Regions from separate parts of the Allobosea sp. GW822-FHT05A11 genome, predicted to be linked through region 2. Evidence: riboswitches for the same ligand, from Rfam matches in the RefSeq annotation. Region 2 holds a riboswitch; each other region holds the start of a gene.
The links. A riboswitch is a leader RNA that binds a small molecule or an ion and turns the genes downstream of it on or off. The one in region 2 is predicted to bind cobalamin.
Positions count from the first base shown of each region.

Region 1: another riboswitch for cobalamin. It lies ahead of AC1RLU_RS22640 (CbtB domain-containing protein); the one in region 2 lies ahead of AC1RLU_RS08960 (ABC transporter substrate-binding protein).
Region 3: another riboswitch for cobalamin. It lies ahead of AC1RLU_RS23455 (TonB-dependent receptor plug domain-containing protein); the one in region 2 lies ahead of AC1RLU_RS08960 (ABC transporter substrate-binding protein).
Region 4: another riboswitch for cobalamin. It lies ahead of AC1RLU_RS19350 (ribonucleoside-diphosphate reductase subunit alpha); the one in region 2 lies ahead of AC1RLU_RS08960 (ABC transporter substrate-binding protein).

Region 1 is NZ_JBXAMI010000007.1:132,727-140,464, forward strand. Features, by position in the region: gene cbiB (adenosylcobinamide-phosphate synthase CbiB) at 1-443, shown strand, start outside; gene AC1RLU_RS22620 (acyl-CoA dehydrogenase family protein) at 447-2,102, opposite strand; gene AC1RLU_RS22625 (TetR/AcrR family transcriptional regulator) at 2,099-2,719, opposite strand; gene cobO (cob(I)yrinic acid a,c-diamide adenosyltransferase) at 2,983-3,591, opposite strand; gene cobU (bifunctional adenosylcobinamide kinase/adenosylcobinamide-phosphate guanylyltransferase) at 3,591-4,109, opposite strand; cobalamin riboswitch at 4,165-4,349, shown strand; gene AC1RLU_RS22640 (CbtB domain-containing protein) at 4,387-4,563, shown strand; gene AC1RLU_RS22645 (CbtA family protein) at 4,576-5,316, shown strand; gene AC1RLU_RS22650 (DUF1636 family protein) at 5,327-5,716, shown strand; gene cobW (cobalamin biosynthesis protein CobW) at 5,721-6,776, shown strand; gene cobN (cobaltochelatase subunit CobN) at 6,786-7,738, shown strand, end outside.
Region 2 is NZ_JBXAMI010000002.1:780,004-787,741, forward strand. Features, by position in the region: gene ltaE (low-specificity L-threonine aldolase) at 1-682, shown strand, start outside; gene AC1RLU_RS08950 (ABC transporter ATP-binding protein) at 693-1,487, opposite strand; gene AC1RLU_RS08955 (FecCD family ABC transporter permease) at 1,484-2,527, opposite strand; gene AC1RLU_RS08960 (ABC transporter substrate-binding protein) at 2,524-3,561, opposite strand; cobalamin riboswitch at 3,775-3,986, opposite strand; gene AC1RLU_RS08965 (mandelate racemase/muconate lactonizing enzyme family protein) at 4,022-5,200, opposite strand; gene AC1RLU_RS08970 (M81 family metallopeptidase) at 5,212-6,699, opposite strand; gene AC1RLU_RS08975 (ABC transporter permease) at 6,718-7,566, opposite strand; gene AC1RLU_RS08980 (ABC transporter permease) at 7,566-7,738, opposite strand, start outside.
Region 3 is NZ_JBXAMI010000007.1:305,775-313,512, forward strand. Features, by position in the region: gene AC1RLU_RS23440 (ABC transporter ATP-binding protein) at 1-616, opposite strand, end outside; gene AC1RLU_RS23445 (FecCD family ABC transporter permease) at 616-1,629, opposite strand; gene AC1RLU_RS23450 (ABC transporter substrate-binding protein) at 1,626-2,486, opposite strand; gene AC1RLU_RS23455 (TonB-dependent receptor plug domain-containing protein) at 2,483-4,429, opposite strand; cobalamin riboswitch at 4,552-4,750, opposite strand; gene AC1RLU_RS23460 (5-formyltetrahydrofolate cyclo-ligase) at 4,746-5,483, opposite strand; gene AC1RLU_RS23465 (GntR family transcriptional regulator) at 5,745-6,461, shown strand; gene AC1RLU_RS23470 (tripartite tricarboxylate transporter permease) at 6,458-7,738, opposite strand, start outside.
Region 4 is NZ_JBXAMI010000005.1:493,289-501,026, reverse strand. Features, by position in the region: gene AC1RLU_RS19400 (glycoside hydrolase family 130 protein) at 1-1,061, shown strand, start outside; gene AC1RLU_RS19395 (hypothetical protein) at 1,058-1,288, shown strand; gene AC1RLU_RS19390 (hypothetical protein) at 1,346-1,558, shown strand; gene AC1RLU_RS19385 (hypothetical protein) at 1,660-1,815, opposite strand; gene AC1RLU_RS19380 (hypothetical protein) at 2,044-2,304, opposite strand; gene AC1RLU_RS19375 (DUF1488 family protein) at 2,877-3,146, opposite strand; gene AC1RLU_RS19370 (hypothetical protein) at 3,143-3,430, opposite strand; gene AC1RLU_RS19365 (hypothetical protein) at 3,439-3,564, opposite strand; gene AC1RLU_RS19360 (hypothetical protein) at 4,067-4,288, shown strand; gene AC1RLU_RS19355 (hypothetical protein) at 4,230-4,739, shown strand; cobalamin riboswitch at 4,778-4,979, shown strand; gene AC1RLU_RS19350 (ribonucleoside-diphosphate reductase subunit alpha) at 5,091-7,738, shown strand, end outside.

The DNA.
Region 1 (7,738 bases), on a different contig from region 2:
CCACCTACAAGGCAATCAACACGGCCGATTCGATGATTGGCCACCGCACGCCGCGCCATCTCGCCTTCGGCTGGGCGGCGGCGCGGCTCGACGATCTCGTCAACCTGCCGGCATCGCGACTGACGGCGCTGCTGCTGATGGTTTCGGCGGCGCTCGATCCGGCGGCGGATGCGGGCGGCGCCTGGCGCGCGGTGCGGCGCGATGCCGGCAAGCACGGTTCGCCCAATGCCGGCTGGCCTGAAGCCGCGATGGCGGGCGCGCTGGGCCTCAGGCTCGCCGGGCCACGCGTCTATGGCGAGACCCGCGTCGACGACCATTGGATGGGCGATGGCCGGGCCGAGGCCAATGCGACCGATATCAGGCGGGCGCTCGCGCTCTACAAGCGCTCCTGCGGCCTGCTCTGGGCGCTGGCGGCGCTGTTCGCGGCCTTGACGCTGCTCTGAAGCTCAGTTCGGCACCGGCACGGCCCGCCGCGCGATCGCCTGCAGATCGGCGCCCAGCGGCAGCGAGCCGAAATGACCGGACCAGCCGCCGGCCAATCGCGAAGCGACATAGGCGTCGGCAACCGCATGCGGCGCGTGACGGATCAGCAGCGAGGCCGAGAGCCCGAGCGCCATGCGCTCGACGAAGCGCCGCGCCAGATGCTCATGGCGGAGCACATCGACGAGGTCGGTTTCCAGTTCGGCGATAAACGCGTCGTAGCGTGGGTCGTTGCCACGCGCGGCGCGCAACTCGTCGAGCAAAGCCGGCACGCAATCCGGATAGCGGCGGATCGAGCGGAGCACATCGAGGCAGACGACATTGCCCGTGCCCTCCCAGATGCCGTTGAGCGGCGCCTCGCGATAGAGCCGCGCCATCAGATGGTCCTCGATGAAGCCGTTGCCGCCATGGCATTCGAGCGCCTCCACCACGACCGGCGTAGCGCGCTTGCAGTTCCAGTATTTGGCGATCGGCGCGCCGATGCGGCCGATCAGCTTCTCGGCCTCGCTGTCGCCCTCGCGGTCGAGCGCGTGAACGAAGCGGAAGGCGAGCCAGGCGGAGGCCTCGGCCTCCAAGGCGAGGTCGGCGATGACGTTCGTCATGATCGGCTGGTCGATCAGCGCCTTCTGGAAGGCGCGGCGATGGGCGGTGTGATGCGCGGCTTGCGCCACCGCATGGCGCATCAGCCCGGCCGAGCCGACGGCGAAATCGAGCCGCGTATAGTGGTTCATCTCCAGCCCGGCGCGGATGCCGTGGCCGGGCTCCCCGATCAGGTGGGCGATCACGCCGCGGAATTCGACCTCGGACGAGGCATTCGACTTGTTGCCGCACTTGTCCTTCAGCCGCTGGATCTGCAGGCGATTGCGCGACCCGTCCGGCAGCCAGCCCGGCACAACGAAGCAGGAGACGCCCTCCTCCGTGCGTGCCAGCGTCAGGAACACGTCGGAATGCGGGACGGAGAAGAACCATTTATGGCCGGTGAGGGAATAGGTGCCGTCGGCATTGCGGGTCGCCACCGTCTGGGTCTGGCGCAGGTCCGAGCCGCCCTGCTTCTCGGTCATCGCCATGCCGACCGTGCCGCCGCGCTTCTGCGCTGCCGGCAAGGGGCGACCGTCGTAATCGGAGGAGGTGATCAAACGACCGAACTCGGCCCAGCGCGCGGGATCGCGCTGCACGACGGGGATCGCCGAATAGGTCATGCCGAGCGGGCAGCAGATGCCGTTCTCGCCCTGGTTCCAGAGATAGGAAACCGCCGCCCGCGCCGCCTGTGCGCCGGCTCGTGGCTTGGTCCAGCACAGCGAATGGAACTCGTCGCGCATCGCGAGCCCCATCAATTCGTGCCAGGCGGGATGGAACTCGATCTGGTCGACGCGCCGGCCCCAGCGGTCATGCGTGCGCAACTCCGGCAGGTTGCGATTGGCCTGCCGCGCCAGATCCTGCACCGCTTGCGAGCCGACATGACCGCCGACCACGCTCGCCTGCTCGCGGAACCAGCCGGCGCCGAAAGCGTCGAGGATCGGCCCGAGCGCCGGATCGGCCGCGAAGGCGTCGTAGTCCGCCAGCGCCGGGGCCTGATTCAGCACCTCATGCGTGTCGTAGCCGTAAGCGTCGAGCGTGGTCATGCGGCCTGTCCTTCTCGGGAAATCAACGCGGCGAGGGAGAGATCGGCGAGAGCCGCAGCGATCTCGCGGCCGCGCTCGGGCGTGATCGGACGGTCCGGCGAGAGCGGACCGATCAGCGCCTCCATGAAGCCGCCGACGATCATCGCGGCGGCGGCATCGGGATCGACGGGCCGAAAGGCGCCCTGCCCTTCGCCCTCGACGACGAGCGCGCGAAAAATGCCGGCGATCTCGCGCCGGTAGTCGAGCCGCGTCGCATCGACGGCCGGATCGGCGGGCTCGGCGATCATCGACCAGGCAAGGCGGCGATTGGCGAAGGCGCGCCGGGCGAAGGCCTCGACGGCGGCGGTCAGGCGTTCAGAAACCGGTGAATCGCTCGCGGCGATCTCGCGCAGCACGGCAAGCTCGCGCGAGGATACGGCGGCGACGATCTCGGCCATCAGCTCGGCCTTGGAGGCGAAATAGGAATAGACGCTGCCGGTAGAGACGCCGCTGGCGGAGGCCACCGCGGCGATCGAGGTTTCCTGGAAACCGACCTCCGAGACGATGCCGCGGGCGGCAGCGAGGATGGCTTCCCGCTTCCCGGCCTTGCGCGGTTGTTTCGGTGTCCGTTCAGGCATGCGTACCCTCAAATTGAATTTGAATTCAGATTCAATTTGAGGGCAAGCCCGATCGGCGTCAAGTGGGGATGAGGGCGCCCGGAAGGGCCGGCGGCAAAGACGGTCATGCACCTTTCCCGCCAGGAAGGAGTCCGTCGTCATTGCGAGGAGCGCGAGCTCCGAAGCAATCCAGGGGGACTGGGTGAGAGGGTCGGCCCAGCCCCCTGGATTGCTTCGCTGCGCTCGCAATGACGGGATCGGCGGCCGGCACGAAGACAACTATCCTAGAACTCGATGCCCTCCTGCGCCTTCACGCCGGCAGCAAAATGATGCTTCACCAGCGTCATCTCGGTGACGAGATCGGCTACCTCGATCAGCTCCGGCTTGGCGTTGCGGCCGGTGACGACGATGTGCAGGTCCGGCCGGCGGGCCGCCAGCGTCGTCACGACCTCGGCCAGCGGCAGATAGTCGTAGCGCAGGGCGATGTTGAGCTCGTCGAGCACCAGCAGCCTGATGTCGGGATCGGCCATCAACTCCTTCGCCTTGGCGAAGGCGCGCTCGGCGGCGGCGATGTCGCGGGCCTTGTCCTGCGTCTCCCAGGTGAAGCCCTCGCCCATGCTGTGCCAGCTCACTTGATCGCCGAAGGCCTCCAGCGCCTTGCGCTCGCCGGTCGACCAGGCACCCTTGATGAACTGCACCACACCGATCCGCCAGCCATGGCCGAGCGCCCGCAGGATCAGGCCGAAAGCCGCCGTCGATTTGCCCTTGCCGGGGCCGGTATTGACGATCAGCAGCCCCTTCTCGAGCGTCTTGGAGGCGACCTCGGCGTCCTGTACCGCCTTGCGCTTCTCCATCTTCGCCTTGTGGCGGGCGGCGTCCTCGGTATCCGTCATCATTTCACTCGCATCGGCAATCCGGCGACCATGAAGACCACGCTGGCCGCCCGCGCCGCAAGCGCCTGATGCAGGCGCCCGGCCTCGTCGCGAAAGCGGCGGGCGAGCGCGTTCTCCGGCACGATGCCGAGCCCGACCTCGTTGCCGACCAGGACGAGCGGGGCGGAAACGTGCTCGCAAGCGGCGATCAGAACTTCGCGCGCAGCGGCCGTGTCGCGCTCCGCAAGGATGAGGTTGGTCAGCCAGAGCGTCAGGCAATCGACCAGAACCGGCCGGCCCGCCGGCTGGGCGGCGATCGCCTCGGCTAGGTCGAGCGGCGCATCGACCGTCTGCCAGCCGGCCGGGCGGCGGGCGCGATGCTCGGCGATCCGCGCGCGCATCTCGTCGTCATAAGCTTGGGCGGTGGCGATATAGCTCCAGGGCGCTGGACAGGCCTCGATCAGCGCCTCGGCATGGCGGCTCTTGCCGGAGCGGGCACCGCCAAGGACGAGGGTGAGGTGGGAAATTTCGTTCGGCATCGTGGAAGCAGGGTTCAAAGGACCATCCTGCATTGCACAGCGGCACGGCGAAGGCTAATGATCGTCGCTGACGGTGCCTCCGCGAGGAGGTGAAAAGGGAACGCGGTGCGAGACCGCGGCTGCCCCCGCAACTGTAAGCGGATGTCCTTCGCCATCGGCCACTGGAGCGCTCGCTCCGGGAAGGCGGCGAGGGACGCGAAGTCCGTGAGCCAGGAGACCTGCCGTCAACCCGCAGAGATCCAACCGGCTGCCGGCGGGGCGGCCACGGAGAACGCATATGAACACCGTTTCGGTTTCCACCCCCACACTCAGCGTTTCGGAACGCGTCAAGGCGGTTGCAGCCGCGCTCGTGATCGGCGTCGCGCTGATCTACACGACCGGCTTCGCGGCCTCGACCAATGTCCACAACGCCGCGCACGACACCCGTCACGGCCTCGCCTTTCCCTGCCACTGAGGGAAAGCATCCATGATCACGCGTGTTCTCACGGTCAGCATCCTGGCCGGGCTTCTGGCTGGCTTGATCGTCGCCGCCCTGCAGCATGTCACCACCACCCCGCTGATCCTCAAGGCCGAGACCTATGAGGCGGCGCTGGCGCTGAAAGCGCCGACGCTCGCCGCTTTCGACGGCGAGGCGAAGATCATCCTCGCGCACGGCCCGGCCGGCGACGCCCCCGGCCACGACCATGCCGAATGGAAGCCGCAGGACGGCTTCCAGCGCACCCTCTTCACCGGTGCGGTGACGATCGCGACCGCGATCGGCTTCGCGGCGCTGCTGCTCGCGGGCATGATCGCGGCGGGCGACAGCATCGACCAGCGCAGCGCGCTCGTCTGGGGCGCCTGTGGCTTCCTGGCGTTGGGGCTCGCGCCGGCGATGGGGCTGGCGCCGGAACTGCCGGGGGCAGCCTCAGCCGCGCTGGAGCAACGCCAGCTCTGGTGGCTCTGGACCGCCATCGCCACTGCGGCCGGGCTGTTCCTGTTCCTGCGCTTCGATCAGCCCTGGCTGAAGCTCGTCGCCGTAGTCTTGATCCTGCTCCCGCACGTCGTCGGCGCGCCGCATCCGGCCGCGCCGGAGAGCAAGGTTCCGGCCGAGGTCGCCGCCCATTTCGCGTCGCTCTCGCTCGGCATCCAGGCCGCACTCTGGCTCGTCACCGCCTTCATGGTCGGCGTGCTCTGGCCACGGGCGACCCGCCGGGCCGCCGAAGCCTGAAGGCAAACCAATGTCCGAGGGTGACCTCACGATCCATGTCTGCACGGCCTGCCGCCGCGCCCGCGCCGACCTCCCGGAAGGCTATGACCAGCCGGGTCTGGCACTGGCCGAGCGCCTCGCCGCACAGCTTAAAGCCAAGGGCAGCACGATCCCCGTGCTGCCCGTCGAGTGCCTCTGCGTCTGCAAGCGGCCCTGCACCATCGCGCTCAGCGCCGATGGCAAATGGACCTATCTGATCGGCGATCTCGACACCGATACCCATCTCGACGAAATCGTCGGCGCGGCGGAGGCCTATGCCGCCAGCGCCAATGGCATCGTTCCCTGGAAAGAGCGGCCGCAGTCCTTCCGCAAGGGCGTGGTCGCACGCGTGCCGCCTCTGCCGGCGCGCCAGCAAGGATGACATCATGAACGCTCCGCAGGCCGCCAATCTCGGCAAAACTCCCTGCACCATCATCACCGGCTTCCTCGGCGCCGGTAAGACGACGCTGGTGCGCCATCTCCTGGAGAATGCGCAGGGCAAGAAGCTCGCCGTGCTCGTCAACGAATTCGGCGATCTCGGCTTCGACGGCGAATTCCTCAAGGGCTGCGGCATCGCCGGCTGCAGCGATGAGGACGTGGTCGAATTGCCGAACGGCTGCATCTGCTGCACCGTCGCCGACGATTTCGTGCCGGCGCTGGAAAAGCTCCTGAACCGGCCGAACCCGCCCGAGCACATCCTGATCGAGACCTCCGGCCTCGCCTTGCCGAAGCCGCTCGTCACCGCCTTCAACTGGCCGGCCATCCGCTCGCGCGTCACCGTCGACGGCGTCATCGCCGTGGTCGATGGCCCGGCGGTGGCCGAGGGCCAGTTCGCGGATGATCCGGAGGCGCTCGCGGCGCAGAAGGCGGCCGACGCCTCGGTCGATCACGACAACCCGCTGGAAGAGGTGTTCGAGGACCAGATCCTCTGCGCCGACCTGATCCTGCTCAACAAGAGCGATCTCGTCGACGAAGCCGGCCGCGCGCGGGTCAAGGCCGAGATCGCCGAGCATCTGCCGAAGGCGATCAAGATCGTCGAGACCGCCCATGGCAAGGTCGAGCCGGCGCTGATCGTCGGCCTCGGCGCTGCCGCCGAAAGCGACCTCGCCGCGCGCCCTTCGCATCATGGTGAGGGCGAGCATGATCACGACCATGACGATTTCGACTCGGTTGCCCTGCCGCTGCCGGCCGGCTTGTCGCCGGAAGAGCTGACGGCGCGCGTCGCCAAGGCCGCCGAGGCCGAGGGCGTGCTGCGGCTCAAGGGTTTTTCCGCCGTGCCGGGCAAGCCGATGCGGCTCGTCGTGCAGGGCGTCGGCCGGCGCATCGGTCATCATTTCGACCGGGCCTGGGGTGCGAGCGAGCCGCGCGACGGCCGCCTCACCGTGATCGGGCTCAAGGGCTTCGATCTCAAGGCCGTGGAAGCGGCGCTCGCGGGGGCGTAACATCTGCCGATGCACCTCCTCCCGACCAGCGAGATCAGGCTCGACGACGGCGCGGACGCCGTCGATCTCGCCCTGCCGCCGGGAGATGTGCTCGTTCTGTCCTTCACCGACAGCGACCTCTCGGCGCTGGCGGCAGGTGACGGCAACCTGTCGGTGCGGCTCGCGCCGCTCCGACGCCTGAAGCATCCCCTCTCGGTCGATTTCCTGATCGAGAAGACGGTTGCGCAATGCCGCTTCGTGCTGGTGCGTTGCCTCGGCGGGCTCGATTACTGGCGCTACGGCATCGAGCAGCTCGGCGCGGCTTGCCGCGAGCGCGGCATTCCGCTCGCGATCCTGCCCGGCGACGAGCGCGACGACCCGCGGCTGGGCGAGCATGCGACGGTGCCGGCGGGTTTCGCAGCCGAACTGCTGGCCTATTTTCAGGCAGGCGGCGGCGCCGCGAACATGCGGCGGCTGCTCGGGCAGATCGGGCGATACCTGGCCGCGTCGCACGACGCTCAGGACCTCGCTCCGCTCACGCTGCCCTCCTTCTTCGCGCTCAGCCGCAACGGCACGCCCCTGCCCTGGCGCGAGGCGCTCGCCGCCCTTTCCGCCGGCAAGCCGCTCGTCCCAGTCCTGCAATATCGCTCCGGCGTCGCGGCCGGCGATACCGCCATGGGCGAGGCGGTCGCCGCCGCCCTCGCCGCCCGCGATCTCGCCCCCCTCCCGCTCGCGCTGACCAGCCTGAAAGACCCGTCGGCCACGGCCGAACTCGCGGCGCTGATCGCAATACGCAAGCCGGCTCTGATCGTCACCACCACCGCCTTTTCCGCGCGTGGAGGTGACGATTTCGTCCTCGACGGCGCCGATTGCCCGATTTTGCAAGCCGTGCCGGTCGGCAGCCCGCGCGAAGCCTGGGACGCCTCGCCGCGCGGGCTTTCCGCCGCCGATCTCGCCATGCAGGTGGCACTCCCCGAATTCGA
Region 2 (7,738 bases):
CATCGCCAATGCGATCAAGCCGAACGATTTCCATTTCGCGATGACGCGGCTTCTGGCGCTGGAGAACACCTTCAACGGCCAGGTGCTGCCCGATGCCTATCTGGAGGCTGCCACCGGGCTTGCCCGCTCGCGCGGCCTCGCCACCCATCTCGACGGCGCCCGCCTGATGAACGCGGCCGCAGCGAGCAACCGCGATGCCGCCTGGATCGCGGGGCAGTTCGACACCGTGTCGCTGTGCCTCTCCAAGGGCCTCGGCGCGCCGGTCGGGTCCATTCTGGTCGGACCGAAGGATTTCATCGAGAAGGCCCGGCGGATCCGCAAGATGCTGGGCGGCGGCATGCGCCAGACCGGCGTGATCGCCGCAGCCGCGATCTACGCGCTGGAGCACAATGTCACGAGGCTCAGCGAGGATCACCGGCGCGCGGCCGATCTGGCGGAAGTGCTGGGACGTTTCCCGGAACTCGGCGCCGGGCCTGCCCGCACGAACATGGTGTTCATGTTGCCAAAGGCGCTCGATACCGCCGCCTTCGCCGCCTTCCTGCGCGAACGCGGCATCGCCGTCAGCGGGCGTTACGGCACGCTGCGCTGGGTGACCCATCTCGATGTGAACGACGCCTCCGTCGCGCGTGTCGCCGAAGCCTGCGAGCGCTTCTTCGACAAGCGGCAGGCGGCTGCGGAGTAAAAGCCCCGCCTCAACCGCTTCCGGGCACGCCTTTCCGCGGCTCGGCCTCGATCAGATACTCGATGTGCCGGCGGCCTGAATCTCCCAGTCGGATCGAGACCGCAACACCGAAGATGTCCTTGATCGCCTCGGCGGTCAGGACCTCCTCCGGAGGGCCGGCCGCCTGCAAGCGCCCGTCATGCAGCAGCGCGATCTCGTCGCAGAACATGGCGGCGAGGTTGAGGTCGTGCAGCGCCATGATGCAGGTGATGCCGAGGCGGCGAACCAGGCTCAGGATCGAGAGCTGGTGCTGGATGTCGAGATGATTGGTCGGCTCGTCCAGGATCAGCTCGCTTGGCTCCTGCGCGAGAGCGCGGGCGATATGGACGCGCTGGCGCTCCCCGCCTGAGAGTGTGTGCCAGTGCTGGTCATGGCGCTCCGTCAGCCCGACCCGCGCCAAGGCCTCATTGACGGCGGCCTCGTCGGCCTCGCTCCAGGAGGCGAGCGCGGCGCGATGCGGCGTGCGGCCGAGGCGGACGACGTCGCAGACGGAGAGCTGGATCTCGGTCGTCGCCTGCTGCTCGACGAAGGCGAGGCGGCGGGCGAGTTCGCGGCGCGGCACGCCGGCAATGTCATAGCCGTCGAGGGTGACGACACCGCTTGCGACATTGCGCAGGCGGCAGAGCAATCGGAGCAGGCTCGACTTGCCGGAGCCGTTGGGACCGATCAGGCCGAGCACCCGGCCGGGCGCCGCTTCCAGCGTCACGCCATCGACGATCATCCGGCCGCCGGCGCCCCAGCGGACCTCGCGGGTCGCGAGCGTCATGCCGGCCTCCGGGCGCGGTAAAGGATCAGAGCGAAGACCGGCGCACCGAACAAGGCCGTCACCACGCCGATCGGCAGGATCTGCTGCGGGATCAGCACGCGCGAGAGGATGTCGGCGAGGATCATGAAGATCGCCCCGACGACAAGGCAGGCCGGCAGCAGGCGGGCATGGCCGGAACCGACGAGGAAGCGTGCGGCATGGGGAATGATCAACCCGACGAAACCGACCGTGCCGACGATCGAGACCATCACCGCCGTCATCACCGCCGTCGTGGCGAACAGCACGACCTTGACCCGCGTGACGGCGACGCCGAGCGAGGCCGCGGCATCGACACCGAAAGCGAAGGCGTCGAGCGCCTTGGCGTGGAGCATGCAGATGCCGAAGCCGATGAAGGCGACGGGTGCCGCCATCCAGAGATCGGGCCAGCGCACGCCGCCGAAATTGCCGAGCAGCCAGAACATCACGCCGCGGGCCTGTTCGGCACTGGCGAGCGTCGTCACGATCGTCGCCGTCGCGGCATTGAAGAGCTGCGAGGTGGCGACGCCGGCGAGGATGACGCGGTCGCTCGCCCCGCCCGCCCCCGCCGCCAGCATGGCGACCACCACGAGCGCAGCGCAGGAGCCGATGAAGGCGCCGGTCGAAACCGACAGCACCGTACCGCCGATGCTGATGCCGAGGATCAGCACCGCGACGGCGCCGGTCGAGGCCCCCGCCGAGATGCCGAGGATATAGGGCTCGGCCAGCGGATTGCGCAGCAGCGCCTGCAGGATCGCACCGGACAGGGCGAGCGCGCCGCCGCAGAGCCCCGCCATTAGCGCGCGGCTCAGGCGATAATCGAAGATCACGCCCTGCTGGATCGCGCTGACGGGCAAGTCGAGATCGAACAACCCGTTGCCGAGCGCCTTCAGGGCCGTGTCCAGCGGGATGCGCATCTCGCCGATCGTGACCGCCAGCGCGACCGAGAAGGTCAGCGCCAGCAGCGAAGCGAGCGCGATGCCGATCCGCGCCGGCCAGTTCGGCCCATGGGCGGCGTGGCTCAACGCGAAAGCCCGAAGCCGGCGATCGCCTTGGCGAGCGTCTCGATGCCGTCGATGGTGTCGAGCCCGGCGCGGGTCGCCCCGACATCCATGATGACGACGCGGTTGTTCCTGACGGCGTCGAGCTTGCTGGCGACCGGGTCGGTCTTCAGGAATTCCAGCTTCTTCTCGATATCGTCGGCCGGGAAGCGGCGGCGATCCATCTTCACGGTGACGATCACGGCCGGATTGGCGGCGGCGATGCTTTCCCAGCCGACCAGCGGCCATTCCTCGTTGGTCGTGATGATGTTGCGGGCGCCGAGCTTGGACAGGATATAAGCGGGCACGCCGTTCTTGCCGGCCATGAAGCCGTCGCCCTTGATGTCCTTGCTGGAGAACCAGACGACGACCGGCACCTCCTGCGCCTTCAGCTTGGCGACCTGCTCGACCGCCTTGTCCTCGCGGGCCTTGAGCTCAGCGACGAGCGTCTCGGCCCGGTCGGCGACATCGAAGATCGCGCCGAATTCGCGGATGTTGCGATAGACCAGCTCCATCGTGAACATCTGCGTACGAACGCCGTCGCCGGCACCGGAATTGTCCTTGCCGACGCAATCGGTCGGCGAGACGTACGTGGGCACCTTCACTTTGGCGAACTGGTCGCGCTTGCCGACGATGCCGTTGGGCCCGACATGCCATTCGAACATCGCGGTGACGAGATCGGGCTCCTGCGCCAGCACCGCCTCGAAGCTCGGATCGTTGTCGGCGAGGCGCTTCACCTTGGCATTGACCGCCTCATAGGGCTTGGCGACCGGCGAGAACCAGACCGCGGTGCCGACGACACGGTCGCCGAGGCCGAGCGCATAGAGGATTTCCGTCTGGGTCTGACCGATCGCGACGACGCGCTTGGGCGCGGCGTTGAAGGTGATCGTCTCGCGGCAGTTCTCCAGCGTCAGCGGGTACTTGGTCGGCGCCGCAGTGGCCGTGCCGATGGCGAGAGCGCCGAACAGCGCGGCGGCCGAGAGGCGGAGCAGGGAATTGAACGGGCGCGCAGCCGGCATCGAGGCCATCCGAAATGTAACAATGTTGCATTTCTGATAGAGTGCGCGGCAGGCAAACGTCAAGCCGCCTTGAGCGGCCTGTGCAGTGGACTTCATGAACATGGACTTCATCGCTCCCCGAGATGACGGCCGGGGGAGCTTTGGGCATGTGGGGCGGACAAGCGGCGCAGGGCCACCATCGACACACAGGCTCCGGAACACCCCGTCCGAAAGACGTCTTCGACGACCGGGGCAGGTCTCCTGGCTCGCGGGTCGATGCCGGTTCCGCCCGGCCTTCCCGGCGCGGCAAGCGCCAGTGGACGATGGACGGAGAGCTCGCCGCTTACAGTTGCGGGGGCAGCCTCGGCTTTGGCACTGGAAGTGCCTCACCGAATTCCCTCTTAGCTCCGGGAGCAACCCGGAGAACCTCGATCGGCGCACACCCTATAAGGGTGCGGCGCGCCGTCAAGCGAACATCGCTTCAGAGGCGCGGCGTGCTGTAGAGCCGCTTGCCGCCGACGGATATCTCGACCTCCTGCAGGTAGCCCCGCAGCGCGGTCGTCGCGACCTCGATGCCGAGGCCGGGAGTATCAGGCGCGGCGACCTGCCCGTTCGTATCGCGCTCCAGGTGATTGGCTGAGATCGCGGTCGCGAGCGGCTTCGGCATGGCCGGATACTCGCAGATCTCGTGCGCAGCGAGACCGGCATAGGGCTGGAGCGAGGCGGAGAGCGCCAGATGCGAGGTGAAGGTGTGATTGACGAAGGTCACGCCCTTGGCGACCGCGTAATCCGCCACGGCCTTGGATGGGCCGATGCCGCCGATGCGCCCGCAATCGATCTGGACATAGCCAATGCCGCCATAGTCAATGAGCTGCCGGGCCATCGACTCGTTATGGGCGCCCTCCCCGCCGGCCAGCCGGACCTTGGGACTGCGTTTGGCAAGACCGCCATAGGCTTCGAGCGCACTGGCATGGAAGGGCTCCTCGAACCAGAGCACGTTGGCCTTCTCCATCGCGGGCAAGCGAGCGGCGGCGCGCTCGACATCCTCGATGAAGATCTGGCCGGTATCGACGAGCAGGATGCCGTCCTGCCCCAGCCCTTCGCGCGCCGCGACGAAATGCTCGGCATCCGCCTCGACGCTGCCGCGACCGATCGGCCCCCAGCCGAACTTGGCGGCGCGGAAGCTGCGCTTGCGAGCATCGCGGGCGCGTTCAAGGGTTTCCTGCGCCGTGTCGCCGAACAGGACCGAGGCATAGGGCGTCTTGGAATGGCTTTTCGCGTAGCCGAGCAGGCGCCAGACCGGCTCGGAACGCATCTTGCCGAGGATGTCCCATAGCGCCATCTCGACGCCGGAGAAGGTGTGCGGCGCCTGGAGCAGGTCCATCGAGTTATAGGCGACGGCTGCGGCGATGCGGGCGATGTCCTGCGGGCTCTCCAAATTCTGGCCCAGCACGGAATCCGCGACCGGGCGGCAGACGCCATGCGACATCGGGCAGATAAAAGCGGCGATGGAGGGCAATGGCGCCGCTTCGCATTCGCCCCAGCCGACATGACCGCCGGCGGCGACCCTGACCAGCAAGGCATCCTGGCTGCCATCGGCCTCGTCGGTAACGACGGGCATGGCGAGATAGAAGAAATCGACGGCCTCGATCCTGGGCACGGGCTTCATCCTCACAGTTCGCAGATCGTGGCGCGCGGGGCGAAGGTGACGCCTTCGTCGAGCGGATAGATCGGCCGGGCGCAGATCGTGTGGCCGAGACTCCGGAGATTGGCGGAGGTCGCGCCGGGTGCGTCGATGTTGAAGTTCCGCGCGCACCACTGGTCGAACATGTGGAACTCGGTGTGCGGCGACTTCACAACGATAAGATCGAAATCGGTGGGGTCGATGCCGTTGGCGTAATACATCGCCCGGTCGAACAGGCTGACCGAGCGGCTCATCACCACTACGGTGACATTGTCCCAGGTCAGCACGGCGGTCGGCCCGGCGCTGAGCGGCGCCTTCATCGTCTCCAGCGCGGCTTCGCCATCGGAGAGCAGCTTGACCTTGGCTTTCACCTGCATCGGCGGGAAGCGCGCGGGATCGATCGAGCCGCCGAGCGTGATCTCGATCGTCGCGCCGACGCCGGCCTTATGGGCAGCGGCGGCGGCAGGCGCATCGACGATCTGGGCCAGCACCCGCTTGTCGTAGCCGGCCTTGCGCAGGGCGGCGAGGATCGCGTTGCTGTCGCCTGAGGCGCCGGACGAGGTGGCGTCGGCCGCGTCAGTGAAGATCACCGGGCCGTCGATGCTGCGGGCCTGGGCAACCGCTCGGTCGAGCGGGACGAGCTTGCCCTGCATGCGGAAGCGCAAGGGCCAGAACTCCTCTGCGAGCCGGATAGCCTCGCGCTCGGCCGTCGCCTTGTCGCCATCGGTGAGGATCAGCACCTGCGAGCAGAGCTCGGGCACGTCGGTGAAGGGGTTTCCGATCATGATACCGGCCGCGAGCGCCCGTCCCTCCTCCTCCAGCCGGCGGCATTCGGCGAGGAGTTCGCCATAGCAGCCGGTCTTGGTGATGAGTTCGTCGCCACGCACCAGCGCGGGAATGACGACGCGGGCGGCGACGGGCTTGATGCCGCCAGCCATCAGCTTCAGCAGGAGTTCGGCGGCGCGGCGCCCGGTATCGGCGAAATCGACATGGGGATAGGTCCAGTAGATCGCGAAACCGTCGACGTTGCGGAGCATGCGGTCGGTCAGGATGCCGTGCAGGTCGAGCGAGATGACGATCGGCATGCCCGGGCCGACGCGCTGGCGCAGCTTCTCCAGCAGGTAGCCTTCCGGGTCGAGTTCGCCATCGGCGCCCATTGCGCCATGCAGCGAGACATAGATGCCGTCGATGCGGTCGAGCTTGGCGAAGATCGCGGCGAGGATTTCCTCGGAGAGCTTCTTCCAGCCCGCAGCCGAAAGCGGGCCGGCGCTGCCGGAGCGGGCGCAGATCGTCGGCACGATCTCGATATCGGGCCTCGCCTCGAAGACCGCGAGCGCGCCGCCGAGTTCCTGGTTCTGGCCGCGCTGGACGTAAAGGCCCTCGCCATGGTGGATCAGGAAGTTCTCGTAATGCGACGGCAACGGGTTGAAGGAGGAGATCTCCTGCTTGCAGTCGGCGATCAGGATGCGCTTCATCGGGCGGCTCCGGCGGGTTCAGAATTTCAGGCGGGGGTCGAGTACGTCGCGCAGGCCGTCGCCGAGAAGGTTGAGGCCGAGCACGCAGGTGATGATCGCGAGGCCCGGGAATACCGTGATCCAGGGGGCCTCGCGCATGAAATCGCGGCCTTGCGCGATGATCGAGCCGAAGGAGGCCGCCGGTGGCGGCGGGCCGGCACCAACAAAGGACAGAGCCGCTTCGGCGAGGATCGCGATGGCGAAGACATAGGTCAGCCGCACGATCAGCGGGCCGGCGGCATTGCGCAGCACATGCTTGAACAGGATGGTCATCTCGCCGACGCCGATCGAGCGCGCGGCCGAGACATATTCCTGCTCCTTTTCGAGCAGCACCGAGGCACGCACGATGCGGGCGGTATGCGGCGTCGTGGCGATGGCGAGCGCGATCACGACATTGGTGAGCGAGGCGCCGAGCACCGCCGAAACGACCATGGCCAGCACGATCGACGGGAAGGCCATCAGTGCGTCCATGATCCGCATGGTCGGCTGGTCGAGATGGTAGAAATAGCCGGCGATGGCGCCGCTCAGCGTCCCCGCGATACCGGCCAGCACCACCGTGAAGGCACCGATAGCGAGCGAGATGCGGGCGCCGATCATGACGCGGGAGAGGATGTCGCGGCCGAAATGATCGGTGCCGAACCAGTGCATCTCGCTGGGCGCGGCGAGCCGTGCCCGGACATTGCTTTTGAGCGGATCGAAGGGCGTGAGCCAATCGGCAGCAAGCGCGACGGCGACCATCAGCAGCACCAGCACCGCCCCGATCACGAAGGAGCGGTTGCGCAACAGGCGCCCCCAGAGGGCGCGGCCGACGAGGGGCGTGCCCTGCATCAGGCCAGCCTCACGCGCGGATCGACCACGGCATAGAGGATGTCGACGACGAGGTTGATCGCGAGATAGACGACCGCGAGGAAGAGCAAGCCACCCTGCAGCACCGGGAAATCGCGCGAGGCGATAGCGCCGACGATCAGGCGCCCGATACCGGGGATCGAGAAGACCTGCT
Region 3 (7,738 bases), on a different contig from region 2:
CGCAGAAGCGGCCCGCGAGCGTCAGATCGTGCAGCACGACGACCACTCCGGTGCCCTCACGGCTGATCCTGCGCAGCAGTTGCAAGGTGTCGAGCTGGTGCTGAGGGTCGAGCCCTGCCAGAGGCTCGTCCGCGAGGAGATAAGGCGCCTCCACCGCGAGCGCCCGCGCCAGCAGGACGCGACGACGCTCCCCGCCCGAGAGCGTGCCGACAGCGCGACCGGCAAAGCCGGTGACGTCGCAAAGCGCCAATGCCCGCGTGACCGCCTGTCGATCCGCATCCCCCGACTCAGCGAAGGGGCGGCGATGCGGCAAGCGGCCGAGCCCGACCAAAGCCTCGACGGAGAGCGCCCCCGGCGCCTCACCGCCTTGGGCCAGAAAAGCGATGCGGCGCGCCAGTGCCGCTCGCCCCAGCGCGCGCGCCGAGGCGCCGTCGTAATCGACGCTGCCACAGTCTGGTGTGAGCAGTGCGGCCAGAACCCGCAGCAAGGTCGTCTTGCCGGCGCCGTTGGGACCGATCAAGCCGAGCACCTCGTCCGGCCGGACCTGGGCATCGACCTCTTGCAGGATCGGCTTGCCGCCGAGTGAAACCGTGATGCCGGAAGCCGTGATCGCCATCACAAGGTCTCCCGGCGCAGGCGCTGCACCAGCGCGAAGAGGAAGGGCGCGCCGATCAGCGCGGTGACCACGCCGAGCTTGAGCTCCGGCCGGACCGGCATGAGCCGGACGCCGATATCGGCCGCGAGCACGAGAATGGCGCCGCCGAAACCGGAGGCGACCAGCAATCGGCCCGGCCGGTGCCCGACCAGCGGGCGCAGCAGATGCGGCACGACGAGGCCGACGAAGCCGATCGCGCCGGTCACGGCGACCGCGCTGCCGACGGCGAGGGCCGCGCCCCCGATCAAGCGCGCGCGCAGCCAGGCAAGGTCGAAGCCGAGGCTCGCGGCTGTATCCTCGCCAAGGCTGAGCGCATCGAGGGCGGGCGCCGTCGAGACGATCAGGGCCCAGCCGAGCAACATCAGGGGCAGGACGAGGGCGACATGGTTCATGCTCCGGTCGGCCAGCGAGCCCATCAGCCAGAACACGATCTCCAGCGCTGCATAAGGGTTCGGTGCGAGATTGAGCGCGAGCGCCGTCGCCGCGCCAGCGAAGCTGTTGAGCGCCACGCCGGCGAGGATCAGCGTGGTCGTACCGGCGCCACGGCCGAGCAGGATGAAGAGGATCACGGTTGCCAGCAGCGCGCCCGCGATCCCTCCGAGTGGCAGGGCGAGCGCAAGGCTGGCGGAGAGCCCGCTATAGAAGACGAGGACGGCACCGAAGGCCGCCGCACTGGAGATGCCGATCACGCCCGGTTCGGCCAGCGGATTACGCAACAATCCCTGCATCGCCGCGCCGGCCATGCCGAGGCTGAAACCGACGAGGGCGCCGAGCAGGGCGCGCGGCAGACGCAGTTCATAGAGCACGAGCGCCGGCAGGCTCTTTTGCCCCGCGAGGAGGTCCGTCACCGCCGGGCCGAGCGCCAATGGCGCGTAGCCGACGGCCATGGAGATCGCGGTCATCGCCAGAGTGGCGAGGGCAAGCAATCCCAGCAGCGGCGCCGGCCTGATGCCAGGCGAAGCGTCCGGCATCATGGCTTCTCCTCCACGGCACGCACCAGCAATTCGATCGCGTCGAGCACGCTCGGGCCGGCGCAGGTCCAGAGCCGCGACGGCAGAGCGACGAGCTTCAGCCGGTCGCCAAGCCGGTCGATCACCGGATGGTGCAGGATCTCGTGCGCCAGAGACGGCGGGCCGTCCGGCGTCTCGTTCAGGATCAGGATTTCGGCACCGCCCAGCGCCACGGTTTCGAGCGCGATCTGGCCATAGCTCTCGACGCCCAGCTCGGCCGCGATATTGACGAGGCCGGCGCGGGTCAGGATCTCGTCGACGAGCGAGCCGCGACCGACCGTGAAGCCGCTGGGACGCAGCACGATCGCCCGCAACGGCCGCTCGACACGCCGAGCGGCCAGGGCCTGCAAGCGCTGTTCGATCCCGGCGAGCAAGGCCTGCCCGCGGGCGGGCTCGCCGAGAACATCGGCCATCTCGGTGATCTGCGCCTTCATCTCCGCGAGATTGCGGGGAACGCCGAATTCCCTGACGCCGATCCCGACCTGCCCGAGCAGCGAAACCGTAGCGCGCGTCGTATAGGCGCCGGCGACGACGAGATCGGGGTGAAAGCCCAAGACTTCCTCGGCAAGCCCGTGATTGGCCGGTATCAGGCGGGCGGCGCCCGCCATGTTGGCGTTGCGCGGGTCCTGCGACAGCCATGTCACCGAAGCGATGCGATCGGGATCGGCCAGGCGCAGGACGAGCTCGTCCGTGCACATGTTGAGCGAGACGATGCGGGCCGGCCGATCCGCAGCAAGCGAGACCGATGCCATCGCGCCCGCAAGCGCGATGGGCAGGAGGCAGGCGCCACACAGGCGGCGCAGGACGAGAGGCAGGTTCATCCGCCGATGGCCAACTTGATACCGCCGAAGACGCCGAGGCCCGGCACGAGGAAGCCGACCGGATTCTCCCAGCGCTTGTCGAAGAGGTTATCGACCCGCCCGAACACCGTCACCTTGTCGGTCGCCTTGTACTCAGCGGCGAGGTTGACCAGCGTCGCCCCCTTCGCGCGCATGCGCGGGACCGAGAAGTCGCGATTGCCGTCGACCCAGGAGCCGATATGGATCAGCGTCGCCGAGAGGCTGAGCCTGTCGGTCGGCGTCCAGGTCGCGGTCGCGCTCGCCTTGTGGCGCGGCCGACGCAACAGTTCCTGCCGGGCGATCTCGTCCTTGGCGAGGGTGAAGGTGTAGTCGGCGCGGATGCGGAACTGGGGCGAGATTTCCAGCGCGGCGAAGGCCTCGATGCCCTTCGTTCTGGCCTTGCCGATATTGGCGTAGGAATCGCGCGTGACATTGGTGACGATCAGGTTGTCGATGTCGTTCTGGAACCAGCTCGCGCCGAATTGCAGGCGCTTGTCGAAGAGCGGCTGCTCGAAGCCGACATCCCAGCCGCGGCTTTCCTCCGGCTTCAGGTTCGGATTGCCGAAGAAGTTGTAGCCGGGGCGGTAATCGATGAAGAGCTCGCTCAGCGTCGGCGCCTTGAAACCGGTGCCGTAGCTCGCCTTCAGCTTGGTTTCCGTGCCGGGAATGATGACGGCCGGCGCGATGCGGTACGTCGTATGGCCGCCATAGCTGTCGTCATGGTCGCGGCGGATATTGGCCGCCAGGAAATAGCGATCCTCGATATTGCCCTGGTATTCGAGCCAGGCGGCCTTGTTGCCGTTCGAGGCGATGAGGCTCGTCGTGTCCAGACGCTCGCGCTCATATTGCAGGCCCATGATCAGGTTGTGGCCCTTGATGATCTCGAGATTGCCGCGCCAGTCGAGCTTGGTGCGCTCGCCGAGGCTCTGATTGGGCAGGCCGAGCAGGCCGGTTACCGCGGACGCTGTCCGCGTCCCCCTGTCCTGCCGCGAATAGGAGACGCCGAAGGTGTTGACGAAGCGCCCACTGAGCGGGTCCCAGATGACCTCGCCACGGGTGAAGGCCTGCGCATAGTTCTGCAGGGAGCGATAGGGCGAGGGCGTGCTCGGGAAGCCGGCATCGCTGGTATAGCGCAGCTGGCCGTCCTGATAGCGGCCGACCCAGTTCAGCGTCAGCGTGTCGGTGAGCGCAAAGCCGAGGCGGCCGGAATAGCTGTAATTGTCGAAGATGTTCGGATTGGTCCGGCGGCCGGGCGGCACGAGGTTCGGCGGCGTCACCTCGGTGCCATCGGCCCGGAAATGGCTGGCATTGAAGGCATAGTTGAAGCGCGCATCACCGCCGCTGAAGCCGAGGGACTGGTTGAAGCTGCCATGCGAGCCGCCTTCCACGCGGGCCGTCATCTTCGGTGGTCCCTCGCCGCGCTTCGTGGTCACCGAGATGACGCCGCCCAGCGCATTAGCACCGTAGAGGCCGCTCTGGGGACCGCGCAAAACCTCGATGCGCTCGATATCCTCGGTCAGCATAGAGCCGAAATCGAAGGAGCGGTTCGGGGCTGAAGGGTCGTTGGCCTCGATGCCGTCGATCAGCACCTTGACGTGGTTGGAATTGGTGCCGCGCATGAAAACCGAGGTCAGGCCGCCCGGCCCACCGGTCTGCACGATGTTGAGGCCGGGCACCGCGGCGAGTGCCTGCGGCAAGGTGCGGCGCTGCTGCTGTTCGATATCCCTGGCGGTGATGACGGTGACGGCGCTCGCGACTTCGCGGGCAGGCGTCGGCGTTCCCGTGGCGCTGACGACGATCTCGTCGAGCGCCATCGTGGCGGGAGCGTTCTGGGCGAAAGCCGGGGCTGCAGCGCCGGCAATGGTCAGGCAGGACATGGAGAGCAGCAGGCGGCCGCGTCCGGCGGCCGGAAGGAAGAATTTCACGATGGAGACCTCGGGCGTTGACGTCAGTGGCACGTCACCGCGAACGCGATCTCCCATCTGCCGTGCGAAAGACGGCGAACGGTCGAATCAGCGATCGGCGCACCCCGGCCGAACGTGTCCGCGTGTGACCACGGCTGACGGCAGGTCTCCTGGCTCGCGGGTCGTTGCCTTTCGCCGCCTTCCCAGGTCCGAGGCCCCAGTGGCGTATGGCGAAAGGCTCGCCGCTTACAGTTGCGGGGGCAGCCGCGGCATGGGGTGGCTCGCCACCCGCACCGCGTTCCCTTTTGATCCCGTGAGGGAACCGTCGCGCTCAGGCTTATGGGGAGATCGGGCCGGCGTCAAACGGAGGCTCTCGATCCCGCTTTCCGCCGTGGGACCTGATGCCGTTTTCCGTCACGATATGGTGCATCGGGATGTCGAAGCCATGCGGGCGGATCGTCGGCATCTCCGCCATCTCGTAGCCGACCCCGACCGCGATCGTGGAGGACGGCAGGGCGGCGAGCGTGCGGTCGAAGAAGCCGCCGCCATAGCCCAGCCGGTAGCCCTGCGCGTCGAAGCCGACCAGGGGCGCGATGACGATCCGCGGGAAGACCGGCTCGCCCGCAGCCGGCACCGGAATGTTCCAGACGCCGCGCTCCAGCTTCTCGCCCTTGCGCCAGAGCCGGAACAGCAGGGGCTTGCCGCGCTCGACTACGACCGGCAAGGCAGCCAGACCGCGGCGCTCGCGCAGGCTTCGGAACCAGTCTCGCAGGTCCGGTTCACCACGGAACGGCCAGTAGCCGCTGACGAGGACGCCAGCGGGATCACCGATCAGCGCGTCGAGATAGCCGGCGATCCGGCGCCCGAGCGCGTTTCGCGTGCGCGCCGACATCGCCAGGCGGGCTGCGATCAAGCGTGCCCGCTCGGAGCGCCGCCATTCCTTCAGGCTCGGCTCGGGCAGGTTCTCCCCGACATTTCGCGACGGTGGCGTCAGCCCGGAATAGGCCGGATCGACCTCATGCAGCAGGCAGGCCGGCGAGGCATAGTCATTCAGATCGTCGTCGCCCTTGCCCATCGGTTTCCGGCCTCCGTCGCCACGACGCGCCAGCCACCCTCGGCGCGAGCGAGGCTACGCGAAGGTCCGGACATCGGAGCCGCGGCGCATGAGCATTCTGCGCAGACAGGTCATGCAATCAACCGAATTCAAGGTTGATGGAATATGGCAACCTTCGATGAAGGCCGCGCACGGCCACCGAATTCGCCGGCACCTCCGGTACCCATCGGAAACGGAAATGCTCTATGCTGCCGGGATCAGAAGCAGATAGGCACCCGCTCGATGCTGGCCGAGACACCGCCCCCCGCGAGCGTGGGCGTCACCGTAAAACTCTACGACGATCTCTCCTCGGCCATCATTTCCGGGGAGATCGCGCCCGGCGAGAAACTGAGCGAACCGGCCATCGCCCGCCGCTTCGGAGTCAGCCGCGCACCGGTCCGCGAAGCCATCCGGCGGCTGCAGGAACGCGGGCTCGTCACCTATGTCGCCAACCAGGGCGCGCGCGTCGCCGAGCCGAGCGCCGCCGAGTTCCTCGCCCTGCTCGACGTGCGCGAGGCGACAGAGGGCATGGCCGCCCGCCTCGCGGCCGAAAGCATGAGCGAAGCCGAGATCGCGGCGCTCGATGCCCTGGTCCGGGGGCATCGCGACGGTATCGAGCGCAACCCGATGGGCGCCTATCTCCAGGACGAGCCGGAGGCCGATTTCCACCGCCGGATCGCGAAGGGCAGCGGCAACCCGATCCTCGCCGAACTGCTCTGCGAGCAGTTCTATCCGCGCCTGCGCCTGTGCCGACGCCTGCATTCGACCGTGCCGGGCCGCGGCCGCGAGGCCTGGCGCGAGCACATGCGGATCACCGAGGCGATCAGCCATCGCGACGGCGAGCTCGCGGAAATCCTGATGCGGCGCCATATCCGCGCCGCGCGCATGGCGCTTCAGGCCGCGCTGGCCGCGAATGTCGGTACCAAACCGGGCAAGCGCCGGACCGGAGCGAAGCGCTAACCTGCTCCGCCCGCAGAGGTCGCCGGCTCTTCTTCGGCACTGGCGCGTCGGCGCAGGCGCGCGAGCACGGGCGGTACGATCAGCACCAGCGCCGCGACCGCAAGCAGTGTCGCGGCGATCGGCGTGCCGACCAGCACGCTCCAGTCGTTCTGGCTGACGGCGAGCGCACGCCGGAGCTGGATTTCCGCCTGCGGGCCGAGGATCAGCCCGATCAGGGCCGGCGCGATCGGGAAATCATGGACGCGCGCGACATAGCCGACGAGGCCAAGCCCGCACATCAACGCCAGGTCCATCCAGGAGGTCGACAGGCCCCAGACGCCGACCATCGCGAAGACGACGATGCCGCCATAAATGTATTGCCGGGGGATCAGCAGCAGCCGGACCCAGATGCCGACCAGCGGCAGGTTCAGGATCAGCAGGATGACGTTGCCGATATAGAGCGAGGCGATCAGGCCCCAGAGCAGGTCCGGGTTGGTGGCAAACAGCAGCGGGCCGGGCTGAAGCCCGTAGTTCTGGAAGGCGGCGAGCAGCACGGCCGCCGTCGCGGTGGAGGGCAGGCCGAGCGTCAGGAGCGGCACGAGGATGCCGGCCGCCGCCGCGTTGTTGGCGGCCTCGGGCCCGGCGACGCCTTCGATCGCGCCCTGACCGAACTCCTCCGGATGCGGGGTCAGGCGGCGCTCCAGCGCATAGGAGAGGAAGGTCGGGATTTCCGTCCCGCCCGCCGGCAGCGCACCGATCGGAAAGCCGATGACGCTGCCGCGCAGCCAGGGCTTCCAGGAGCGCTTCCAGTCCTGCTTCGTCATCCAGCTGCCGCCGGAGAGCGGGTTGATCGCGGCCGGCGCTGCGCCGCTGCGGCTCGCGACATAGAGCGTCTCGCCGATCGCGAAGAGCGAGACCAGCACGACGGTGAAGGGGATGCCGTCGAGCAGTTCGAGCGTGCCGAAGACCATTCGGGTCTGGCCGGTCTGGGTGTCGATGCCGATCGTCCCGAGCGCGAGCCCGAAGAACAACGCAGCGAAACCCCGCACCATCGAACGCCCCATCACCACGGCGACCGAGGTGAAGGACAGTATCATCAGGGCGAAGTAATCCTCCGGCCCGAAGACGAAGGCGAGCTCGGCGATCGCCGGCGCGAGGAAGGTCAGCGCCAGTGTGCCGATCGTGCCGGCGACGAAGGAGCCGATCGCCGCCGTCGCCAGTGCAGCTGCGCCACGGCCGCGCCTTGCCATGCGGTTGCCTTCGAGCGCCGTCATCACCGAGCCGCTTTCGCCCGGCGT
Region 4 (7,738 bases), on a different contig from region 2:
GGGCCTATTTCCTGCACGAGTATTCGTTCGAGGCGGCGGCACTCTTCAACCCGAGCATCATCGCGCATCCCGACCAGTCCGATGCTCCAGCTGGCGGGCTTCGCTTCATCCTCAGCGTTCGTGCGGTTGGAGAGGGGCACATCTCGTCCCTGACGTTCCGCTCCGGGTCGATCGCGGCCGGTGGCGAGGTTAGCGTCGACCCCACCTCGCGCCTCGCAACGATCGCCACCCTGCACAACCGAATGGCGCGGCTTGATGGCGAAGATGTCGAGGTCGTCTTCGCGGCTGATAGCGACATCAGCGAGCGGGTGATCTTTCCCGTGACCGCATCCCAGTCGAACGGCATCGAGGACGCACGCTTCGTTGCGTTCGAGGAGGATGAAGGCACGTTCTATCGCGCCACCTACACAGCGTATGACGGCAGGTCGATCCGCTCGGAGCTGATCGAGACCCGCGACTTCCTGTCGTTCCGGCTGTCGCCGCTGCGAGGCTCCGCCGCCGTGAACAAGGGCATGGCGCTGTTTCCGCGCAAGCTCGGCGGCCGCTATGCGATGATCTCCCGGCAGGACAATGAGAACCTTCATCTGATCTATTCGGATGACCTCCTGACCTGGAACGGTGGGGTCGCGATCCTGAAGCCGCAATACCCGTGGGAGTTCGTGCAGATCGGCACCTGCGGCTCGCCGATTGAGCTCGACGAAGGCTGGCTGCTCCTGATCCACGGCGTCGGGGCGGTGCGGAAATATACGATCGGTGCGGTCCTGCTCGACAAGGCGGACCCTTCGAAAGTGCTGGGGCGCCTGCGTCAGCCTTTCGTCCAGCCCGAGCCTTCGGAACGGGAAGGCTACGTGCCGAACGTCGTCTATACCTGTGGTGCGCTGCGGCACGGCGACATGATCGTCCTGCCCTATGCGGTCTCGGACACTTTCTGCCATTTCGCCACGGTGAAGGTCGCAGCACTACTGGAGGCGATGCAGCCGGACGGCGCGTTCACAAATGCGCCCGGCAAAGACAAGCGGCTTCCCGCCGGACAACCCACTCTCGAAAGCGAAAAGCCATGACCGAACGTCCCATCAAGGTCGGCGACACCGTGCGCCTGTCGTTCGGCTTCGCCGATCGCTCTGGAGAGGGCGACTATGAGATCATTCGCCTGATGCCGGCGCGGGAGAGCGGTGAGCGTCATTATCGGGTTCGGGGCATCGATGGCCGCGAACGGGCGATCGGTCACGACCAGATCATCGTTTCAAAAGCAAAGGCTAAATCGCCGGTATCCGGCTCTCAAGGATGATCCGGAGCTACGACCGGGCGGAGCGGCGGCTGTAGCCGCCCAACAGGAGGAAGTAAAATGACCGAGCACTCGAAATCCCGGACCCACGCGGAGGCTGCGTTCCTGAAGACGCAGACCCAATCGCTGTCGCGGAATCGCCTTCTGTCGGAGACTGAAAGCTCCAACCAGGAGCGCGACGCGAAGACAGCCCGGCTGAAGGAACAGCGGCTGCGCAAGGAGGCTGATCAGCACTCAGATAGCGCGACAATCCCGTCGAAGAATCTACCGTGAAGCTGCTGGGCCTTCTACGCGGCATCACGATCGTTGATCGTCAGTCCTGCTAAGCGGCTAGGCCTCGCTCGCGACGATTCAGATTCATGGTTCTTCCCCCCTCAACCCAGGATCTCAGCGACGATTTCACGCAATTCAGCGCGCGAGAGACCGCCCGAAACAGGTTTGCAGATCGGTGCAGGACGCGGAGACAAAGGTGCCGGCGCTGCATTGCCGATACGGTGTTCTTTTTTGTTTTTGTCGATGATCTTGTTCATATGAATCCTATGGCGCTCGGCCACGCGACGCGTCAAACGGCCGGCATTATGCCGGCAGCGGATGCCGCAAAGCGGCGAGCGATGTCGAAAGAGAAAAGAAGTCGGGCAAACCGCGATTTCGCGATGCCAGCTAAACGACTCCGTCGATTATTTATTATTGGTCGATCATTGTGGCCGTTTGAGGTCCCGGCGAGGCCAAATTGACTGGAAGCGCGCCGCGCGTTTCTTTCAAGCGACTTGATTGAACTCCGGCAACGGGCGCCCCACGACTGCCATGTAGCGATCCGTCCAGTTGGTAACGGCAAGCTCGATCGCTATCCCGCCTTCGCATTGAAGAAGGATCTTGTAGGAGAACTCGCTCGGATCGGCAGTTTCCGTGTCGCAGATCAGATATCCGATCCAATGATGCTCCTGATGCGTACCAAACTGATATTTGGCGTGCAGCCTCCGGCCACTGCGTAAAGTGACCGACCCGGTTCCGCTGAGCATGGTTTGTGTCTCCGCTTGGCGACGTGACAGGCGCCGCGACGGTCATTTCCAGAAGCGTTATGGAGACAACTGTAGCCGAATTGAGCGCCCTTTCGCCGGACATCGCAAGTCACGTTTCGGGTACGAGGAAAAGCCGCAGATGCTGATCTCGGTAAAGGCGACGGTACAGCAGCCGAACCCGGATGGCGGCCGGAGCCGGTATCACGACGTCACGCCCGATTCGCGTAGGGAGGCACATCGACAAGCGTCCCGATGAGGCGGAGCAAGGCCTGTTGCTCGGGACGGTCCGACTTTCCGGAGACGAGGAAGGCTCCCAACTCGACATGCGACAGCTGGCCCCCTCCTGGACCGTTCGGTTGATGGATCACGAATGCTGCACCGCTCGTCGGCTCCCGCCCCAGAAACCAGCAGTCGCCGGTGGGGCTGCGATATAGCTCTCGCCGTTCGCTCATGATGTCGCGCTCCTGCGATTGACGATGACTGGACAAACGCTAAGTCGCCACGTGAGACAGGCCGAGCCAACCCGCTGTCCTCGCCAGTCCTTTAGGTGCGGCCGAAAGCTCCGGCCCTTGCTAGCGGAAGGCGTCGGCCGAGAGCCGATGATAGCCCCCGCGCTTCTTCAGATAGGCGGAGCGAGCGGCCTGCAATATGGCTGAGCGATTGAGGTCGAATGCGACCAGGAACGAACCCTCGCTTCCGTCGATGACAGCGGGACTTAAGGTTCGCAGAACATCGAGCTCGATCTGGAACATGACTTCCAGCGATGCTTCAGAACCCCAGAAGCTCACGCAGCCGCGGCCGGGTTCGTAACGCCGGATCGAGTTGGGAAAGTCGAGGCTCATGACCTGCACCCTGCGCCAAGACGCACCAGCTCGGCCTGACAGGCATCGACATGGCGCCGCTTCCGCTTCTTTCGCAGCCAGATGCCGACGGGAAACGCGATCGGCGAACCGACAACGATCACCGACAAGTGGGGGATCGGAGGCAGGTCATAGAATCTGCCCGCTCCCCACATGCCGACACTGACGAGCCCCATGCCGGTCATTCCATAGATCGCTGCCGACGCCTCCGGCGCTGGAGCATAGCCAGCGGCTGCAAGCCGAGCCTTTTCCCGGTGCGGTTCCATGGGAGACATCATTTCAGCACGAGTGCGAAGACCAGTGCGAGCGCGGCGATGAGACCACCATGTGCGAACCAAACCAGATGGCGGTCTGCGGCCCAAATGCGATAACCGAACCAGTGCCCGGAAATATTTGTCATGGCTGGGCTCCGTTTGGCCCAGATCGGGGCGCTTCGCGCAAATGCTCTGAAGTAGAATCCCGATGCGTTTCGAGACTGCCTTAAAATGGTGCGCGTAAGATGCTCTTACAAGGCAAGGAGTCGTTCAGTGTGATATTATTCCGAATCTGGCGATTATAATCGTATTTCGTCAGCGCTAGATCGATCTTTTGATCGAGAACATGTCACTTGATGCCTCAGTTTGTCATCCAGGCTGGTGCCGAGTGCCGCCGGCAAAGATGGGATGAGGCTCCAACTGAAGATCACTCCCAAGAACGCGGATGTCTGGTCCGCAGGATGGCGCCAACCTCCGCTTCTGGCGCGACGCTATCTCAACGCATGGAGCAGCGGTTCAGAACAGATCTGAGATTGAGGCGAAGGCGTTCAACCGCTCTCGGCAACAGAACCGCCTTAATTTTTGATATTGCCGGCAAGCTCCGCCTTCATAAAATCCCCGACGAGAGACCCCCTCGGAGGAAGGAGCATGCCGTTCTCGTCGCTGAGTGACCCGGTTGACCTCGCCCGGGCGCAGGCGGCCCTGGAGGCCGCGTGGAACGAAGTCAGATCGACCATTCCTGATGCGTTTGATAAGCGAGAACGAACCAAATTGGCTTACATCGTGGCTGCACTGGTGACGGTCGCGGTAGATGAAGATGATCTCACACAGCGAGCCATCGAACGATATCGACGATCTGCTGTTGCTTGAGAACGACAGGCCTCTCGCGAGGCCATGGCCTGTTTTTCCGCCGGAGCTGAGGCCGGTCGAGAGCGCGAAACCGCTCTCTCTCGTCGCCAACGAACATGAGGTTTCCGCAGTGTTCGATGGCAGCGAGCCGGAAGCTAACATACGACGCCGGATGAGCGACCTGGACCGACGTGTGGACGAGTTTCAGAGGGGGCGTCTGCACCCGCGGGTGGTCGATGAGGTCCTTGAAATCTCTTCCCGGGAACGTCGGCGTTGGATCAAGGACGGGAGGTTGCCGATCTCGGGAAGCGGATTGCTCCGCCGAGGAAAGCAGGACATTCACTTCCCTCTCCATCCGCCGGACAAGATCGCTCGTCTCGCTCAGGATCGCGACATCATCGCCGAATGGAGGGAGCGCGACCGCGCCGCGACACGCGATATCGATCCCCGTTCTTCACAGGCACTTGAGTAGCCGCATCACGACGGATTGACACTTGCAAGGCGTTGACTACTAAATCTGGTGGTCGATGGTCTCTCGAATCGCAAGATCGAGAGCTAAGAGGGAAGCCGGTGCGAAGCCGGCGCTGCCCCCGCAACTGTAAGCGGTGAGTTCACGTCCACGATTAAGTCACTGAGACCGCAAGGCCTTGGGAAGACGGGACGAGAGCGCTGACCCGTGAGCCAGGAGACCTGCCGCGACCCTTGTTACGTCCTCGGGCGGGGTGTCCCGGTGGTGCGCTTGGCAGGTCGCGGCCGTGAGGTGCTGCGCGCCTTCTCGACGCAACCGCTTTGGCCTTTGCCCCCAACATTTGGGGTTGATGCCATGTCTCTTTCTCTTGAAGCCGAGCGGCCCGTGCCGACGCCGCTTGCCACCGAAGCTGTTTCGCCACCGCGCGCCGCGGCCACGGAACCCGGCTACCAGCTTATCCGCCGCAACGGCGCGGTGACGCCCTTCGATCCCTCGAAGATAGCGGTCGCGCTGACCAAGGCGTTCCTCGCGGTCGAGGGCGCGAGCGCCGCTGCTTCCCGCCGCATCCACGACGTCGTCGCCGAGCTGACCGAGCAGGTCGTTTCCGGCCTGACCCGCCGCGCCGCGACCGGCCGGACCTTCCATATCGAGGACGTGCAGGATCAGGTCGAGCTCGCGCTGATGCGCGGCGAGCACCACAAAGTCGCCCGCGCCTATGTGCTCTACCGCGCCGAACGCGCGCAGGAACGGGCAAGAGCGCAGGTCGAGGCGAAGCCCGCTGCCGCTGCGGCGCCGTCGCTTCAGATGAAGCTGGCCGACGGGGCGCTCGTCCCACTTGACGCTGCCCGTCTGGAGAAGGTGGTGCGCGAGGCCTGCGCCGGTCTCGACGGTGTCGCGGCCGAGCCGATCCTCGCCGAAACCCGCCGAAACCTCTATGACGGCATCTCGCCGGACGAACTGGCGCTGGCTCCGATCCTGGCCGCGCGCACGCTGATCGAGAGCGAGCCGAACTACGCCAAGGTGTCAGCCCGCCTGCTGCTCGACAAGCTCCGCCGCGAGGCGCTGAGCTTCGTCCATGGCCATGCCGAGCAGGCGACGCAGGAAGAGATGGCTGCCGGGTACGGCGACTACTTCACCGCTTATCTCAAGTCCGGTATCGACAACGAGTTGATCGATCCCGAGCTCGGCCGCTTCGACATCGCCCGCATCGCGGCGGCTCTGAAACCCGAGCGCGATCTCCAGTTCGACTATCTCGGCTTCCAGACGCTCTACGACCGGTACTTCCTGCATGTCCGGGGCAACCGCTTCGAGCTGCCGCAGGCCTTCTTCATGCGCGTCGCGATGGGCTTGGCGATGCGCGAGATCGATCGCGAGGCGCGGGCGATCGAGTTCTACGACCTGCTGTCGTCCTTCGATTTCATGGCCTCGACGCCGACCCTGTTCAATTCGGGCACGCTCAGGCCGCAGCTCTCCTCCTGCTTCCTGACCACGGTCGCCGACGACCTCGAAGGCATCTTCAAGGCGGTGAAGGACAATGCGCTGCTGGCCAAATACTCCGGCGGCCTCGGCAATGACTGGACGCCGGTGCGCGGCCTCGGGGCCCATATCAAGGGCACGAACGGCGAGAGCCAGGGCGTCGTGCCCTTCCTGAAGGTCGCCAACGATACCGCCATCGCGGTCAACCAGGGCGGCAAGCGCAAGGGCGCGGTCTGCGCCTATCTCGAGACCTGGCATGTCGACATCGAGGAGTTCCTCGATCTCCGCAAGAACACCGGCGACGACCGCCGCCGCACCCACGACATGAACACGGCGAACTGGATCCCGGACCTGTTCATGCAGCGCGTCGAGGCCGGCGGCGACTGGACCTTGTTCTCGCCGGACGAGGTGCCGGATCTGCACGACCTCTATGGCAAGCCGTTCCGGGAAGCCTACGAGGCCTACGAGGCGAAGGCCGCCCGCGGCGAGCTGCGCGTCCATAAGAAGTTGAAGGCGGTCGATCTCTGGCGGCGCATGCTGACCATGCTGTTCGAGACCGGCCATCCCTGGATCACCTTCAAGGATGCCTGCAACCTGCGCTCGCCGCAGCAGCATGCGGGCGTGGTGCATTCCTCGAACCTGTGCACCGAGATCACGCTGAACACCTCGGCCGACGAAGTCGCGGTCTGCAATCTCGGCTCGGTCAACCTTGTTGCCCATGTCACCGCCGAGGGGCTCGACCAGGCGCGGCTGGCGCGGACGGTGAAGACGGCGATGCGGATGCTCGACAATGTCGTCGACATCAATTTCTACACGATCCCCGAAGCGCGCCGCTCGAACCTGCGCCACCGCCCGGTCGGCCTCGGCATCATGGGCTTCCAGGACGCGCTCCAGACGCTGCGCCTGCCGACGGCCTCGGAGGAAGCAGTCGCCTTCGCCGACACGTCGATGGAGGCGATCAGCTTCCATGCGATCTCGGCCTCGGTCGATCTCGCCGCCGAGCGCGGCCGTTATCCGAGCTTTGAAGGCTCGCTCTGGTCGAAGGGCATCCTGCCGGTCGACTCGCTCGATATCCTCTCGGAGGCCCGCGACGGCGATGTCGAGCTGGATCGTTCCTCGACGCTGGATTGGGAAAGCCTGCGCGAGCGGGTGAAGGCCACCGGCATGCGCAACTCCAACACGATGGCGATCGCGCCGACCGCGACGATCTCCAACATCGTTGGTGTCTCGCAGTCGATCGAGCCGAGCTACAGCCAGCTCTACGTCAAGGCGAACATGTCGGGTGATTTCACCGTGGTGAATGCCAGGCTCGTCCACGACCTCAAGGCGCGCGAGCTCTGGGACGAGGTGATGGTCTCCGACCTCAAATACTACGACGGCAAGGTCACTGGGATCGACCGCGTCCCGGCCGACCTCAAGGCGCTCTATGCGACCTCGTTTGAGATCCCGACGGAGTGGCTGATCAGGGCCGCCGCGCGCCGCCAGAAATGGATCGACCAGGGCCAGTCGCTCAACCTCTATATGGC